4 regions of the Salipiger abyssi genome follow, and region 3 is predicted to be linked to each of the others. Evidence: riboswitches for the same ligand, from Rfam matches in the RefSeq annotation. Region 3 holds a riboswitch; each other region holds the start of a gene.
What was found. A riboswitch is a leader RNA that binds a small molecule or an ion and turns the genes downstream of it on or off. The one in region 3 is predicted to bind cobalamin.
Positions count from the first base shown of each region.

Region 1: linked by a shared signal. The riboswitch ahead of bluB (5,6-dimethylbenzimidazole synthase) and the one ahead of Ga0080574_RS07430 (DUF1636 family protein) in region 3 are both predicted to bind cobalamin.
Region 2: linked by a shared signal. The riboswitch ahead of nrdH (glutaredoxin-like protein NrdH) and the one ahead of Ga0080574_RS07430 (DUF1636 family protein) in region 3 are both predicted to bind cobalamin.
Region 4: linked by a shared signal. The riboswitch ahead of Ga0080574_RS05675 (TonB-dependent receptor plug domain-containing protein) and the one ahead of Ga0080574_RS07430 (DUF1636 family protein) in region 3 are both predicted to bind cobalamin.

Region 1 is NZ_CP015093.1:2,675,728-2,679,731, forward strand. Features, by position in the region: gene Ga0080574_RS16510 (xanthine dehydrogenase family protein molybdopterin-binding subunit) at 1-473, shown strand, start outside; gene Ga0080574_RS16515 (asparaginase) at 470-1,459, shown strand; gene bluB (5,6-dimethylbenzimidazole synthase) at 1,782-2,474, opposite strand; cobalamin riboswitch at 2,516-2,692, opposite strand; gene Ga0080574_RS16525 (tripartite tricarboxylate transporter permease) at 3,090-4,004, opposite strand, start outside.
Region 2 is NZ_CP015093.1:3,126,467-3,130,470, reverse strand. Features, by position in the region: gene nrdE (class 1b ribonucleoside-diphosphate reductase subunit alpha) at 1-1,034, opposite strand, end outside; gene nrdI (class Ib ribonucleoside-diphosphate reductase assembly flavoprotein NrdI) at 1,103-1,519, opposite strand; gene nrdH (glutaredoxin-like protein NrdH) at 1,541-1,762, opposite strand; cobalamin riboswitch at 1,868-2,058, opposite strand; gene metH (methionine synthase) at 2,284-4,004, shown strand, end outside.
Region 3 is NZ_CP015093.1:792,834-796,837, reverse strand. Features, by position in the region: gene cobN (cobaltochelatase subunit CobN) at 1-572, opposite strand, end outside; gene cobW (cobalamin biosynthesis protein CobW) at 620-1,675, opposite strand; gene Ga0080574_RS07430 (DUF1636 family protein) at 1,672-2,085, opposite strand; cobalamin riboswitch at 2,181-2,396, opposite strand; tRNA gene Ga0080574_RS07425 (tRNA-Met) at 2,585-2,661, opposite strand; gene Ga0080574_RS07420 (hypothetical protein) at 2,847-3,248, shown strand; gene Ga0080574_RS07415 (DUF8689 domain-containing protein) at 3,284-4,004, opposite strand, start outside.
Region 4 is NZ_CP015093.1:415,250-419,253, reverse strand. Features, by position in the region: gene Ga0080574_RS05680 (ABC transporter substrate-binding protein) at 1-167, opposite strand, end outside; gene Ga0080574_RS05675 (TonB-dependent receptor plug domain-containing protein) at 154-2,097, opposite strand; cobalamin riboswitch at 2,235-2,426, opposite strand; tRNA gene Ga0080574_RS05670 (tRNA-Phe) at 2,671-2,745, opposite strand; gene mnmH (tRNA 2-selenouridine(34) synthase MnmH) at 2,895-3,953, shown strand; partial or broken gene selD (selenide, water dikinase SelD) at 3,935-4,004, opposite strand, start outside.

The sequences.
Region 1 (4,004 bases), 1.9 Mb from region 3:
AGGCCGCTTACGTCGAGGTCGACACCGACACCGGGTTCACCCGGCTGCTGGGGCATTGGGTGGCGCATGATGGCGGTACACTCATCAATCCCAAGCTGGTCGAGGAACAAATCCGCGGCGGTGTGGTGCAGGGGCTGGGCGCAGCCCTGCTGGAAGAGATCCGCTACGATGAGGACGGGCAGCTGCTGACCGCGACAATGGCGGATTACCTGGTGCCGATGGCCTCCGATGTGCCGGATATCCAGGTCTCGCATGTGACCTCTGGCACCGCCGAGGGCGTGCTCGGGGCCAAGGGCGTGGGGGAGGCCGGCGTTGCGGGGGCATCCGGAGCGGTCCTGAATGCGGTGAACGATGCGCTTGGGCCTTTGGGAGCGACGGTTCGACGGCTGCCGATTGCGCCGCGCACCGTGCTTGCTGCGCTCGGGGGCGCGGCGCCATTGACGGCTGCGAAGACGTCGGGGAGTGGCAGGTGAATAAGACCGTTGTTCTGATCGCGACCGGAGGCACCATTGCGTCTACGGAGGACGCCGCGGAGGGGGCCGTTAATGCGAACCTGTCCGGTCACGATTTGCTCGCCCGCCTGCACAGCAGACCGGAGGGCATTTCGGTTCGGGAGGAGGCATTTGGCGCCCTGGGCAGCTATGCGCTCGATCTCGGTATGGCCCATCGCCTGTGCCGACGCATTGCCGCGATACTTGAAAACCCGGAAGTGGTTGGCGTCGTGGTCACCCACGGCACAGACACCATGGAAGAGAGCGCCTATCTCTCCGACATTCTCGTGACGTCCGAAAAGCCGGTCGTTTTCACCGGTGCACAGAGACATGCAGGTGAACCGGACACCGACGGCCCGAGAAACATCGCCGATGCCATTCGCTGTGCGGCAAGCGATGCCCTGCGTGGCATCGGCACCGTTGTGCTGTTCGAAGGCGATATCCATGCGGCCCGCGAGGTGAGCAAGACCCACACGTCGCGCGTCGATGCGTTCCGGTCGGCCGGGCTCGGCAAGCTGGGGGAGGTCGATGGCGGTGAGGTCTATCTCTATCGCCGCCCGACCCAGCGGGTACATGTTGCCACAAAACGGCTGGAAAGCCGCGTCGAGCTGATGCTGCTGGGTCTTGGGAGCTCTCCCGAATATCTTGATTTCTGTCTTCAGAGCGGGGTCAAGGCCGTGGTCCTCGCCGCTTTCGGCCGTGGAAATGCGCCCCGCGGCTTTGCAGATGCGGTGCGCCGGCTGAGCACGCACAATATCCCCGTCATCGTGGCGTCGCGCTGTCCCGAAGGGCGCACGTTGCCGGTATACGGGCGAGATTCGGGCGGCTGTTCCCTCGCCGCTGCGGGCGCATATTTCTCCGGGAGCCTGTCGCCCATCAAGGCACGCCTGCTGATGAGCGCTCTTCTGGGGGCTGGCCTGACGGCAGCCGAGTTGACTGCAAAAATTCGCGGAGCAGGGGCAAGCTAGGTGTCTTATCCTGGATGCGTGTCAGGGCGGCCCCCGTTGGGCTGCGACGCGCGATGTCGTTGCATAGCGGCTGACATGAGATGTGGTTTCGCAAGAGGTTGTTCGCAGCGGCGTCCCGGGGGGAGGCCTTTGAGCGCGAAGTGTCGTCTTGATCGGTCGAATAGCGGACCAGATCGGTGTCGCGTGCATTCGATGACGGGTGTGCAAAGGCCGCAGGCCCCTTCGGTCAGAAGGGGCTGGATGGAGTTTTCTGCCTGGCTCTTGGTCTCGTTTGTGCCGGGGCGCATGTGGCGTGGCGGATCGCGTCAACGCTTGCCTGCGGCTACGTTGCGGGCCAGCCGTTTTCATGAATCACGCTTTCGAGTTCCAGCCTCTTGCGCCAGCCGCGGGCTTCGAGCTCCGGCGTCGTGTAGAGTTCATCGACATATCCGGCACAAAGGTAAGCAACGATTTCAACGTGATCCGGGATGCCCAGCAGGCCGCGAAGATCCTCCGGTCGAAAGATCGAAACCCAGCCGATCCCCACGCCTTCCGCACGGGCGGCCAGCCAGAGGTTCTGGACGGCGCAGACCGTCGAATAGAGATCCATGTCGCTGTTATGGGTCCGGCCCAGTACGACCTTCCCGCCACGGGTCCGGTCGCAGGTCACGCAGATGTTTAGCGGAGAGGTCAGGATGCCTTCGAGCTTCAGCGACCGGTAAAGCGCCTTGCGGTCTCCGTCGAACAGTTCTTCCGCCTCGGCATTGGCGCGGAGAAAGGCGGCATGCACGCAGGCGCGCAGCTCCGGGTCGCGGATCAGCAGGAAATCCCATGGCTGCATGAAGCCGACCGACGGCGCGGCATGCGCGGCCGCGAGAATGCGCCAAAGGGCGTCGGGATCGACCGGATCGGGCCGGAACTCGTTCCGAACGTCGCGGCGGGCATTGATGATATCGTAAAGCGCCTGACGTTCCTGTTCGTCAAACCGGCGGGCGGGCTGCGGAAGCACAGTTCTGGCGGACGGATCGGGGGGCATATCGGGCCTCGCATATTTCAAAGCGCCACGGGCTCCACCCCGAGGCGCAATGACACCAGGCCGGTCTTCTGGCTCCGGATCCTCTCGTCCTGGCGCCTTCCCGGGCGTTGCCCAGTGGCTTCTGCCAAACGATCCCCGATACAGCGGCGGGCCCGCGCCGGATTTGCACCGGCTTCCCGATTCTCCCCCAAGGGGGCACCTGATGATGTCCTTATCTCGCGACTGTGCGCGGCACGCAAACGGACATTCAATCTCGAACGGTATGCAGATAGCTCGGGGCCGGGTGTGGCAGCGCCCGGTGCTCAGCGCGACTGACCACTATCGGTCGGAAAGAGCGGCGATGCCGCACCCTGAAACCATACCGACCGCCGCAGAGCGATCAGTCAGCTTCGAGCCCACTTACGACCTTGGTTCCGCCAAGTGGATGGCCCCGACGCTCAGCCGTGCTCTGACCTGCGTGGCAATCGGTCGTGAACTCTCTTGTGGCAGGCGCATGTCGATAACCACAAAGGCCGGTGCTGACCCTGTTTGTGAAAAACGGCACGGCCGAGCCGTGCCGTAAATCAGCCCTGTTCGGCCACCCTTGGAAGCCGGATTCAGGTGCGCAGCGCGCGCCTAGAGTTGATCCCCGGTCTCTTTCGATACCCGGGATTTCAGCAGTGTGAACAGCGGGGTCTGGGACAGGAGGATCACGATGCAGACCAGCAGCAGCGTCAGCGACAGCGGGCTGGTCAAGATGCCCGCGAAGAAGGCGCCGAGGTCTTCGCGCTCGGAGATGATCGCCCGGCGCCAGTTGTCGTCGAGCAGCCGCGACAGGATCACACCCAGGATCACCGGCCCCAGCGGATAGCCGTAATGCCGCATGAAATAACCGAAGACGCCAAAGCCCAGCATCCAGTAGACATCTGTGACCGAGTTGTTGACCGCATAGGCGCCCACCACCGACAGCAGCATGATGAGCGGGATCAGCACCGCGCGCGGCATCTCGACGATCTTGGTGAAGAGTTTGATGCCGGTCAGGCCGCAGATCAGGATAAAGACATTGGCGGTCAGCAGCGCGCCGACGATGAACCAGAACATCTGCGGTTGATCGACCATGAGCATCGGGCCGGGGTTCAGCCCGTGGATGAAAAGCGCCCCGATCATGATCGCGGTCACCGCGTCGCCGGGGATGCCCAGCGTCATCATCGGCACGAAGGCCCCGCCCACCGCGGCATTGTTCGCCGTCTCGGGCGCCACCAGCCCTTCCATGGCACCGGTGCCGAAGGGGCGTGTCGGCTTTTTCGTCACGCGCTTGGCGTGGTCGTAGGCCATGAGCGCCGCGATGTCGCCGCCGGTGCCGGGTAGGGCGCCGATGATGACGCCGATCGACGAGGTTTGCAGCGACAGCGGCAGATATTTCCGCACGGTGGACCAGGACGGTATGATGCGGTCGATCTTCTGACGCATCGCGTCGGCGCCGACATGGTGGAGTTGCAGCAGCGCTTCGGAGATGCCGAACATGCCGATCATCACCGCGATGAAGGAGAT
Region 2 (4,004 bases), 1.9 Mb from region 3:
ATATAGGGATAGCCGCTCTCGAACTGGATCTCGGCGATGGTCTGGAAGAACGCCCGCGCGTTGATCTTTTTCTTGCGGATCTTGGGGTTATCCACCATCTCGTGATATTTCTCGCTGACCGAGATCTCCGAGAACGCCTTGCCATAGACGCGCTCCACGTCATGCGGCGAGAACAGGTACATGTCGTCGTTCTTCTTCGCCAGCTCGAAGGTGATGTCGGGGATCACCACGCCGAGGCTCAGCGTCTTGATACGGATCTTTTCGTCGGCATTCTCGCGCTTGGTGTCGAGGAACCGCAGAATGTCCGGGTGGTGGGCATTGAGATAGACCGCCCCCGCGCCCTGCCGCGCGCCGAGCTGGTTGGCGTAGCTGAAGGAATCCTCAAGCAGCTTCATCACCGGGATGACGCCCGAGGACTGGTTCTCGATGCCTTTGATCGCCGCGCCGTGCTCGCGGATATTGGTCAGCATCAGCGCCACGCCGCCGCCGCGCTTCGACAGTTGCAGCGCAGAGTTGATGCCGCGCCCGATGCTTTCCATATTGTCTTCGAGCCGCAGCAGGAAACACGAGATCAGCTCGCCGCGCTGCGCCTTGCCGGCATTGAGGAACGTGGGCGTCGCGGGCTGGAACCGGCCGCCCAGCATCTCGCGCATGAGCTGCATCGACAGCGCCTCGTCGCCGCGTGCCAGCGTCAGGGCGACCATCACCACCCGGTCCTCGAACCGCTCCAGATAGCGTTTCCCGTCGCGGGTCTTCAGCGTGTAGCTGGTGTAATATTTGAACGCGCCGAGGAAGGTCGGAAAGCGGAACTTGATCTTGTAGGCCGCATCCCAGATCTTTGCCAGGAAGGCGTCGTCATACTGGCCCAGCACATGGGCCTCGTAGTAGCCCTCATCGACCAGATAGCGCAGCTTTTCCTCAAGCGAGTGAAAGAACACCGTGTTCTGGTTCACATGCTGGAGGAAATACTGCCGCGCGGCCATGCGGTCGGCGTCGAAGCGGATCTTCCCCTCGTCGTCATAGAGGTTCAGCATCGCGTTCAGCGCGTGGTAATCCAGACCCTGCCATTCCGCCGGCACCGCCTTGGCGGGGGCTGCGTCGTTCAGATCGCGGTCGAGAAGTGCGTCTTCCAAAACCTGTCCAGTCCTTCTCTGACACGGGCGATGTCGGTCTCTGTGCCGGCCAGCTCGAACCGGTAGAGAACGGGGACGCCGCATTTCTGCGCCACCACATCGCCCGCCAGGGCGAACAACGCCCCGAAATTGCGGTTGCCGCCGGCGATCACGCCGCGGAGATGCTGCCTCGTGTCCGGATCGTTGAGGAACCGGATCACCTGTTTATGAACCGCCCCCCGGCCCCGCCCATCGGCATAGCTGGGCGTCACCAGGACAAAGGGCGCGCGCGGGGCGGGCATGTCGTCCTCGGAGGATACGGGGATACGCTGCGCCGTCAGCCCGAGCCGGGAGACGAAGCGCTGCGTGTTGCCCGAGCGCGAGGAGAAATAGACCAGCCCGCCCATGCTGTGCTCTCCGAGTCGCGCTCAGCTCAGCGCGCTGATCTTGTCGGGGCGGAAGCCGGCCCAGTGATCGTCACCCGCCATCACCACCGGCGCCTGACGATAGCCGAGCTCGGTCACCCGCGCCATCGCATCGGCATCTTCGGTGAGGTCGATCAGGTCGAAGGCGATGCCCTTGGCGGCCAGCGCACGGGTGGTGGCGGTGCATTGCACGCAGGCGGGTTTGGAGTAAACGGTGATGCTCATCGGGTGTCCCTTGTCTGTCGTCTGCCTGTTGGCGGGCGCCGGCAAGGGAGACGCGGACAGGCGCGGAAACCCGCGCCAATCACTGCTCCCGGACCCACCGCCCAGTGTCGTGTCGTCGTCCTGGCAGGTCTCCTGGCTCACGGCTCAAGCGCCTCGGCCCGCCTTCCCAACGCCGAAACGCCAGTGGGGATGGGCTTTGACTTACCGCTTACAGTTGCGGGGGCAGCGTCGGTGTTTCACCGGACTTCCCTTTTCACCCGCACCGAAACGCGGGCACCAAGACTACAGGATATTGATCACAGGGATGTGGCGCCGTCAATATATAGCGGCCCATCTCACGTCATGCCGCCACGTCCGGCAAGGCCCGATCGCGCCTTCTGTGCCTGCATTTTCAGCCCCAAACAGGCGGGCGAAGCGCGGCTTGAAAGTTTTTCATGATAACAATGATAATTATGAAATGGCTTTGAGGGGGGAATGCCGGTAAGCGGAGGGCCTTTAAGGACCAAAAGGAAGTCATCCGCATGTCCCGTCCCGAGCCGCAGCGCGCGCCCGTCTTTGACCGTCTCTACGATGCCGCCCGCGACCGCATTCTCATCCTCGACGGCGCCATGGGCACGCAGATCCAGAAACTCGGCCTGTCCGAGGGCGATTTCCAGGGCTGCGGCGGCGGCGCCTGTTCCTGCCACCTGCCGCATGACACCGACAAGCCGCAGCAGGGCAACAACGACATCCTGAACCTGACCAAGCCCGAGGCCATCGAAGAGATTCACTATCAATACGCCATGGCCGGCGCGGATATCACCGAGACCAACACCTTTTCCTCCACCACCATCGCCCAGGCCGATTACGGCATGGAGGACGCGATCTACGACCTGAACTTTCAGGGCGCACAGATCGCCCGCCGTGCGATGGACCGGGCCGAGGCCGAGGATGGCCGCCCGCGCTTTGTCGCCGGCGCGCTCGGGCCGACCAACCGCACCGCCTCGATCTCGCCGGACGTGAACAACCCGGGCTTCCGCGCGGTGACATTCGACCAGCTCCGCGAGGCCTATGGCCAGCAGGCGCGCGCGCTGATCGACGGCGGCGCCGATATCCTGCTGATCGAGACGATCTTCGACACGCTGAACGCCAAGGCCGCGATCTTTGCCTGTGAGGAGGTCTTTGCCGAGCGCGGCGAGCGGCTGCCGGTGATGATCTCGGGCACGATCACCGACCTTTCCGGGCGCATGCTCTCGGGCCAGACGCCCACCGCCTTCTGGCATTCGGTGCGCCACGCCAACCCGTTCACCATCGGGCTCAACTGCGCGCTCGGTGCCACCGCGATGCGCCCGCACCTGGCCGAGATCGCCGGCGTCGCCGACACGATGACCTGCGCCTATCCCAATGCCGGCCTGCCCAACGAGATGGGCGAATACGACGAATCGCCCGAGCAGATGGCCGAGCAGATCGAGGGCTTTGCCCGCGAGGGACTGTTGAACATCGTCGGCGGCTGCTGTGGCTCGACCTATGACCATATCCGAGCCATCGCCAAGGCCGTCGAGGGCTACCCCCCGCGCGAGATCCCCGAACAGCCGCCGCTGATGCGGCTTTCCGGGCTGGAGCCCTTTACGCTGACCGAGGACATCCCCTTCGTGAACGTGGGCGAGCGCACCAACGTCACCGGCTCGGCACGGTTCAAGAAACTGATCACCAATGGCGATTACGCCGCAGCGCTCGACGTGGCCCGCGATCAGGTCGAGAACGGCGCGCAGGTCATCGACATCAACATGGACGAGGGGCTCATCGACTCCAAACAGGCGATGATCGAGTTTCTGAACCTCATCGCCGCCGAGCCCGATATCGCCCGCGTGCCGATCATGATCGACAGCTCGAAATGGGAGGTGATCGAGGCCGGGCTGAAATGCGCCCAGGGCAAATGCATCGTCAACTCGATCTCGATGAAGGAAGGCGAGGAGAATTTCCTCGCGCAGGCCCGGCTCTGCCGCCATTACGGTGCCGCCGTGGTGGTCATGGCCTTTGACGAGACAGGTCAGGCCGATACCGAGGACCGCAAGGTCGAGATCTGCACCCGCGCCTACAAGCTGCTGACCGAAGAGGTGGGGTTCCCGCCCGAGGACATCGTCTTCGATCCCAACGTCTTTGCCGTGGCCACCGGTATCGAGGAGCATGACAATTACGGCGTCGATTTCATCGAGGCCACCCGCCGCATCACCACCGACTGCCCGCATGTGCACATCTCGGG
Region 3 (4,004 bases):
CAGCAGACCCCGTGTTCGGGCAGCCAGGCGCCGACCTCGGGCACATGTTTGGCGCCGCGCACCGGCCCGGCATAGAGCCCCGCCGCCAGCGCGAGCTGCGCCAGTGCCGCCTGCGCCGCCACCACGCCGCCCGCATCGCAGAGCTGGGCGAGGCGCCGCAGGGTCGAGACCGGCACGGTGGACTGCGCATCGAGGCGCGGATCGGGGCGTCCGTCGGCGGGCAGCACCGCCAGCGCGATGCCCCTGCGCTCGGCCAGCGCGCGCACCTGTTGCAGCCCGTAGGCCCAGTAGGGCATGCCGCCGATCAGCCGGATCAGGATGCCCTTGGCGCCCTCCAGCGTCTGCTCGACATAGGTGTCGACCGAGAGCGGATGTTTCAGCGCCGCAAGACTTGCCAGCCGCAGCGTCGGCAGCCGTCCCTCGCGCCCGCCGCCGCGATGCCAGGCGCCGGCAAAGGCGCCGAGATCGCTGTCGGAGAAGGACAGCACCACCAGATCCGCCGGGCTCTGGCCCAGGTCGGTCGGGGTCTCGGTTTCTTCGAGCCCGTGGCTTTCGCGAAAGAGGATGTGCATCGCTGGCTCCGGTCGCGCCGGGGGGGGAGGCCCCCGGCGCCCTCAGGTCATTCCGCCGCTTCGGAGATCGCGCCCAGCACGGCGGAGATCGCCGCCGGGTCGATATCGTCATGCTCTGCGATCACCACAAGCTGGCCCCGGCGCGGCTCGTCTGACCCCCAGGGGCGGTCGTACTGGTGACGCACACGCGCGCCCACCGCCTGCACCAGCAGCCGCATGGGCTTGCCCGCGACCGCAGCATAACCCTTGACGCGCAGGACGTTGCGTTCCCGCGCCAGGGTTTCGATGGCGCCGACCAGCGCCGCCGGATCGGCCAGCTCGGGGATCTCCACCACCACCGAATCGAAATCGTCATGGTCGTGGGGCGCGGCGCCGTCGTGATGGCTGGGCCTGGCGTCCATGTCGTCTTCGGCGGCGGCCTCCAGCCCCAGGATCACCCGCGGATCGACCACGCCCTCGGCCACCTCGACCACCGGGATCGGGCGCGGCGCCTCGGCGGCGATCACCGCCTTGGCCTGCGCCACGCCTTCGGGGCCGGCGAGGTCGGGCTTGGTCAGCAGCACGATATCGGCGCAGGAGATCTGATCCTCGAACACCTCCGAAAGCGGGGTCTCGTGGTCGAGACTGTCATCGGCGGCGCGCTGGGCATCGACCCGTGCCACATCCGGCGCAAAGCGCCCCGCCGCCACCGCCTCGGCATCGGCCAGCGCGATCACCCCGTCCACGGTGATGCGCGAGCGGATATCGGGCCAGTCGAAAGCCTTGAGCAGCGGCTTCGGCAGCGCCAGCCCGCTGGTCTCGATCAGGATGTGATCGGGGCGCGGGTCGAGCGCCATCAGCGCCTCGATGGTGGGGATGAAGTCGTCGGCCACGGTGCAGCAGATGCAGCCATTGGCCAGTTCCATGATGTTCTCCGCCGGGCAGTCGGGGATGGCGCAGCTCTTGAGGATCTCGCCATCGACGCCGACATCGCCGAATTCGTTGACCACCACGGCGAGCCGCTTGCCGCCGGGGTTGCGCATCAGCTCGCGCACGAGCGTGGTCTTGCCCGAGCCGAGAAAGCCGGTGATGACGGTGACGGGGAGTTTTGCGAGATTGCTCATTGGTCGGCCTCCTGAAGCGGATCGGAAAAGACGGCGGGGGGAATGCGGGCGATGCAGTTGCGCTTGAAATGCTCCGGACGCTGGCGCCAGGGGATCAGCCCGTCAGCCGTGGCGTGGTAGCGCTCCAGCCCGTCGAGCAGCGGCTCCAGCGGGCCGCCCTCGTCGAGATTGCCGTAGAGATAGGTCCAGCGCGTGCCGCCGCGCAGGGCGACGCTGCAACCGTGATCGCAGTTCTGCATGCAGTCGACGGCGCGCAGCGTGACGCCCTCGGGCAGCGTTGCGTCGCTCAGCCTGTCATAGAGCCGGCGTCCGGGCCGGCGCGCATCCGCCGGCGCCGCGCCGCCACGGCGGCATTTGATGCAGACCAGCAGCTCGGTCTGCGCGGGCGGCGATAGGGCCGCGTCTGTCATGTTGTTCGGTCCCATGTATCATGGGACGCGGGTCAGATGGCGGGAGGAGTCCGTTCGCGAACAGCGTTCCCGACACCGGAACACCCCGTCCGGTTGCAAGTCGTCTTACGCTGGCAGGTCTCCCGGCTTGCGGATTTCAGAGCGCCTTTCGGCCTCTCCTGCGGTTGCCCATCCTTCCCGGCACGATGCCAGTGGCTTTGGGCGACCTCTCCGGTCACGGTCGCGGGGGCGGCTGTGCTTGACCCGGTTGCCCGGGCTGGCACATTCCCTTTTCACCTGTTCTCACAGGCACCAGCGTGCCGGCAGTTGCGCCCGATTGCGCCGCATTGTCAAGCCGGTGGGGTCTGTGGACACCTGCGGCATGGTTGCGGCATCCGGGTGTCGGCGCGAGCACGGGCATCGGGCAAGCGTGATCGCGTCCGCAAAAGGCGATTTGACCGACTTGGCGCCGGACAGCGCGACTTGCGAAGCTCGCGAACAAAGATTTTCGGGGGGGAAATGGTAGCGGAGGAGGGACTTGAACCCCCGACACGCGGATTATGATTCCGCTGCTCTAACCAACTGAGCTACTCCGCCAAACCGTGGAGCGGTGGGTATGATAGCGGGGGCGAACCGTCAAGCGGAAAAATGCGGGTTTCCGCGCCAAAACGCCGCCAGTCGCCAGAGGTGCTGCTCGTCCCGATACGTGCCGATGATTTTCGTTCGTGACGGCGCCGAAACGGGGTATGATCGGCTTCCGAAACGGAAGGGGAGGAGACAGGATGAAACGCAATATCAGGTCTTTGGCGCTCGGCATGGCGCTGGTTACGGCATGGCCGGCGCTGGCGGCGGCGCAGATGGTCAGCGATGTGCATTTCCCGAAAGGGCAGTACGGCACGCATGTCGGCGGCGAGGTGACGGGGCACGATTACCACGATTACAGGCTGGGCGCCGGGCAGGGGCAGGAGATGTTCGTCGAGCTCGACAGTTCCGGCTCGGCCTATTTCAACATCCTGCCGCCCGGCAGCGACAACGTGGCGATTTATAACAGCTCGATCAACGGCAACGCGACGACGGTCGAATTGCCCGAGAAGGGCACTTACACCATTCGCGTCTATCTCATGGGCAATGACCAGGACGCCGGCAAGACCGTGGCATACGAGCTCGACCTGTCGATCCAGTGAACAGGGGCGCGCGGCGCGGCAGCGCCGGCGCCGCGTTATTTCACGATCGTCTCGTCGCGCACGAACATGTTCGCCCAGGCGCGATCCACCAGCTCGGGCGTCATCTTGTAGGGCAGGCCTTCGAAGTCGCAGACCGAGATCATCTGGTCGATCAGGAACAGCGGCTGGTAGTTGGCGTAGACATTGTCGATCGAGGGATATTTCGTCTTGAGCAGGTGCACCAGCGATGCCTCGTCGAGCTGCATTTTGCGTTTGCGGGCGACCAGCGCGAAGATCTTGAGGAAATCCTCCTGGTTCGGGCCGTCGATCTTGATCTTGAAGAAGATCCTCCGCAGCGCCGCCTTGTCGAAGATCTCGTTGGGGTGGAAGTTGGTCGAGAAGATCACAAGCGTGTCGAAGGGCACCTCGAATTTCTCGCCCGATTGCAGCGCGAGGATATCCTTGTTTTCCTCCAGCGGCACGATCCAGCGGTTCACCAGCTTTTGCGGCGGTTCCGCCTGACGCCCCAGGTCGTCGACGATGAAGATGCCGCCCGTGGCCTTGAGCTGAAGCGGCGCCTGATAGGTCCGTGCGGTGGGGTTATAGACCAGATCCAGCATGTCGAGCGACAGCTCGCCGCCGGTGATCACGGTGGGGCGCTCGCAGAGCACATAGCGCGTGTCGAACCGGTTGTTGCGGCGCAGGCGTGTGGGGTCGTCCTCGGCGGTTTCGGCGGCGGAATGCACGATCGGGTCGTAGACCGAGATCACCTGACCG
Region 4 (4,004 bases), 380 kb from region 3:
TCCTGGGCAAGCCGCGAGACCGAGACGAGCTGCCCCGGCGCGCCGATCAGCAGCGCAAGCTGATCGGTGCAGACATTGAGCGAGACGACGCGGCCCGGAGCCGCGCCGGCAGCGACCGCCGCCAGACACAGGGCGGCAGCCAGCGCTATGCGCCTAGAAGCTCGCACGGACCCCGAAATACCAGGCACGGTCGGACTGTCCGTAGCCCGGCGCGGTCTGGTAATCCTCGTCGAAGAGGTTCTCGACCCGCAGATAGGCCTGGGCGGTGTCGGTGACGTCATAGGTGAAGGAGGAATTCACCAGCCCGTAATCGTCGAGCCCTTCGCGGTCGGCCTCGTAAAGGCCGTTTACCGAGATGCGGGCGCGGTCGGTGATATCCGCGCTCAGCCCCAGCGCAAAGACATGCTCGGGCACCGAGGCCTGCCAGCCGGAGCTGTCCAGCGACACCGACGAAAAGCTGTCGGTCCAGGTATAGCTGCCGTCGAGCGTCAGGCCCGGGCGCAGCTCATAGGCCCCGGCCAGTTCGATGCCGCGGCGGGTGCTGGTTCCGTCCGCCTGCACATAGGCGTAGCTCGTATAGGAGTAGTCGATGATGTCTTCGGCTTCGATCCAGAACGCGGTGGCGCTCAGCCAGGCGGTATCGCCAAAGCGCTTCTCGACGCCGAGGTCGAAGCTGACCGAGGTCTCCGGGTCGAGCCCGGCATTGCCGGAATAGGCATCGTAGAGCTCGTAGTTGGAGGGTGCGCGATAGCCGGTCGCGAGGTTGGCGCGCAGGCTCAGGTCGGGCCGGGCGCGCCAGACGCCGGAGAGCCGCCCGGTGGTGTGGCCGCCGAATTCCGAGTGATCGTCGTGGCGCAGCGCAAAGCTCAGGTCGATATTCTCGCTCGGCGTGAAGGTGAACTCGGAAAACAGCGAGGTCACCGTGGTCTCCTGATCCTGCGAGCTGCCATAGGGGCCGAAACTCGATGCGCCGGCGATCTTGTCCTCATAGGTCTCGATGCTGCGCTCGGCTCCGACCACCGCGCGGGTGGTGGCACCAAGATCGAAGCCCGCCTGATAGCGGTAGGTCTGGCGCGTGCCCTCGTATTCGAAGCGGAACGGGTAGGGCGTGCCCGTATAGGGCGGCGTGTCGGGCGCAGAGCTGTCGAGCGAGGTGCCGTGCAGGGCGCGGTCGCTCCGGAACCAGGTGGCCGAGATCTCGTGATCGACGCCGCCGGTGGCAAAGGCGAGGGCGGCGCGCAGGCCGGTCTTTTCGCTGTCGACAACATCGTCGGGCGAGCCGTCGAAGACCCGGCCGCTGCTGTTTTCGTCGTAATCGTATTTCGCTTCTTCGTAGAAGCCCGAAAGGCTCAGCTCGGCGGCACCGCCGCCCAGATCGTAATGGCCCGAAAAGCTCAGGCGCCGCGCCTCGTAGCCGTCCTCTTCGTCGTTCTTGTCGTTGGGGTTGGCGGTGCCGTAATTCAGCCCGTCCTCATCCGCCGCGGAAAACCCGTCGGTCGAGACATAGGACAGCGTCACGGCGGTCTCGTGCCCCTCACCGCGATTGTAGAGTGTCGCGGCGCTGCGCAGCGTGTCGTGGCTGCCGTATTCGGCGAAGACATCGGCGCTGAGCCCGTCGCGGCTTGCGCGTTTGGTGGTGATATTGACCACGCCGCCGATCGCCTCGGAACCGAACAGCGCCGATTGCGAGCCGCGCAGGATCTCGATCTGGCTGATATCGCCGGCGGTGAGCCCGCCGAAATCATAGGCCACCTGGGTGGCCGCCGGATCCGACACGTCGATGCCGTCGATGCGCACGGCGATGTTCTGCTGCGACACGCCGCGGATGGTGATCCCGGCATTGGTGCCGAGCGGCCCGTTCGAGCGGATCGAGACGCCGGGCTGGCGGGCGAGGATGTCGATGACCCGGGTGTCGCCGTCGCGCTCCAGATCTTCCTCGGTCAGCACATCCACGCTGACGCCGGTCTGGAGCGGGGTGGTGGCCTCGTAGCCCACATAGATGGTGATCGGCGGCAGTTCATAGGCTGCATTGTCCTGCGCGTGCAGCGGGAGGCTGCCGAGCGCCAGCGCAGAGACGGATCCGAGGATCTTCTTCATGGACGGCGGTCCTTTCCTTGTCGGCCCCTGGGCGGGGCTATGCGGTGATGCTCGCTGGAAAGGCTGGCCCCTCGCGCGAACGGTGCGTCATGTCACCACGAACGGAAGGACCGTTCCCAAGGCGCGCCCCGCGCATGGGGAGGGTGATCACCCTGGCAGGTCTCCTGACTTGCGGGTCACAGCGCCGGTCGGGCCTTCCCGGGCCTGCTCGCCCAGTGGCATGATACCGATGACGCTCGCCGCTCACAGTTGCGGGGGCAGTCGCGGATTTGCACCGCGTTCCCTATTCTCCGGACATCTGGCCCGGAACCAAGGCGCATATCGCATACTTTGCCGGGCGCTATCGCGCAAGGGCCGTGTTGGGCCGCAACACACATCGCGAGCGCGGACAACAGGGCGGAGCCGCTCAAGCTCGACGCCGATGTTTTCTGCGGGCGCCGATGTAGACGGGGGGCCTAGTTCGTGGCGATCAACGCAACGATGACTGATCGAACGCATCGGTAACGACGAGCGGGCGCCGTGTTCCAAGGGGCTCGGGTAGCCGCAAAACACATCGATACAGGGTTTTATTAATGGTGCCCGGGGGCGGAATCGAACCACCGACACGAGGATTTTCAATCCACTGCTCTACCCCTGAGCTACCCGGGCACGGGAGAAGGGCAGCGCCCTTCGGGTGCAGGGGGGATAGCCGAGCGCCGCGCCGGTGTCCAGAGGGTTTTCGACGAAAAAACCGTATCATGCCGAGCTTTGCGCGATCCGGCTTTTCTCCGTCCCGGGGGCAGGGTAGATCTGACCCTATGGCGCGCTCCTTTCTCTCCCTTTCCGCTCTGCTCGACCACGGGTTCGACACCGTGATCGACGTGCGCAGCCCGGCGGAATTCGCCGAGGATCACGTGCCCGGCGCCATCAACCTGCCGGTGCTCGACAATGAGGAACGCGCCCGCGTCGGTACGATCTACAAGCAGGAGAGCCCGTTTCTCGCCCGCAAGCTCGGTGCCGCGCTGGTGTTCCGCAATGCCGCCGCCCATATCGAGGGGCCGCTGGCGCATCACGAGGGCGGCTGGCGACCGCTGGTCTATTGCTGGCGCGGCGGGCAGCGCTCGGGCTCCTTCGCATGGATGCTGCAACAGATCGGCTGGCGTGCCGAGGCGGTGGAGGGCGGCTATCGCACATACAGACGGCTGGTGACGGGGGCGCTTTACGACAGCCCGCTGCCGTATCGGCTGATCCAGCTCGGCGGCTATACCGGCACCGCCAAGACCGCGCTGTTGCCGCGTCTGGCGGCGCGCGGGGTGCAGGTGGTCGATCTGGAGGGGCTGGCGCGGCATCGCGGCTCGTTGCTGGGCGAGATGCCGGGCGGGCAGCCGAGCCAGAAGGGCTTCGAGACCGGGCTGGCGCAGGCGCTGAGCGCGCTCGATCCGGCGCGCCCGGTGCTGGTGGAGGCGGAGAGCAGCAAGATCGGGCAGATCCTGCTGCCGCCCTCGCTCTGGGAGGCGATGAAACAGGCGCCCTGGATCGAGGTCACGGCACCTCTGGACGCGCGGGCGGCGTATCTCGATGCCGCCTATGACGACATCCTCTCGGACGGGGCGCGACTGAAGCAGATGCTCGACCCGCTGCGCTTTCATCGCGGCCATGCGCTGGTGGATCGCTGGGGCGCGCTGATCGACGCGGGCGAGCGGCGGGCGCTGTGTCGCTCGCTGGCCGAGGATCACTACGACCCGGCCTATGAGAAATCCAGGACGGTCTTCGCGCCGCGCGTGCTGGACCGGTTCGGGACGCCGGCGCTGGACGAGGCGGCGCTCGATACGCTGGCCGACCGCATCGCCGAGAGGCTTCAGACGATCGAGATGTGACCGGGCCAGTCGCCGGAGATCCTGCCGATCACCGCCGCCCCGAAGCCGAGC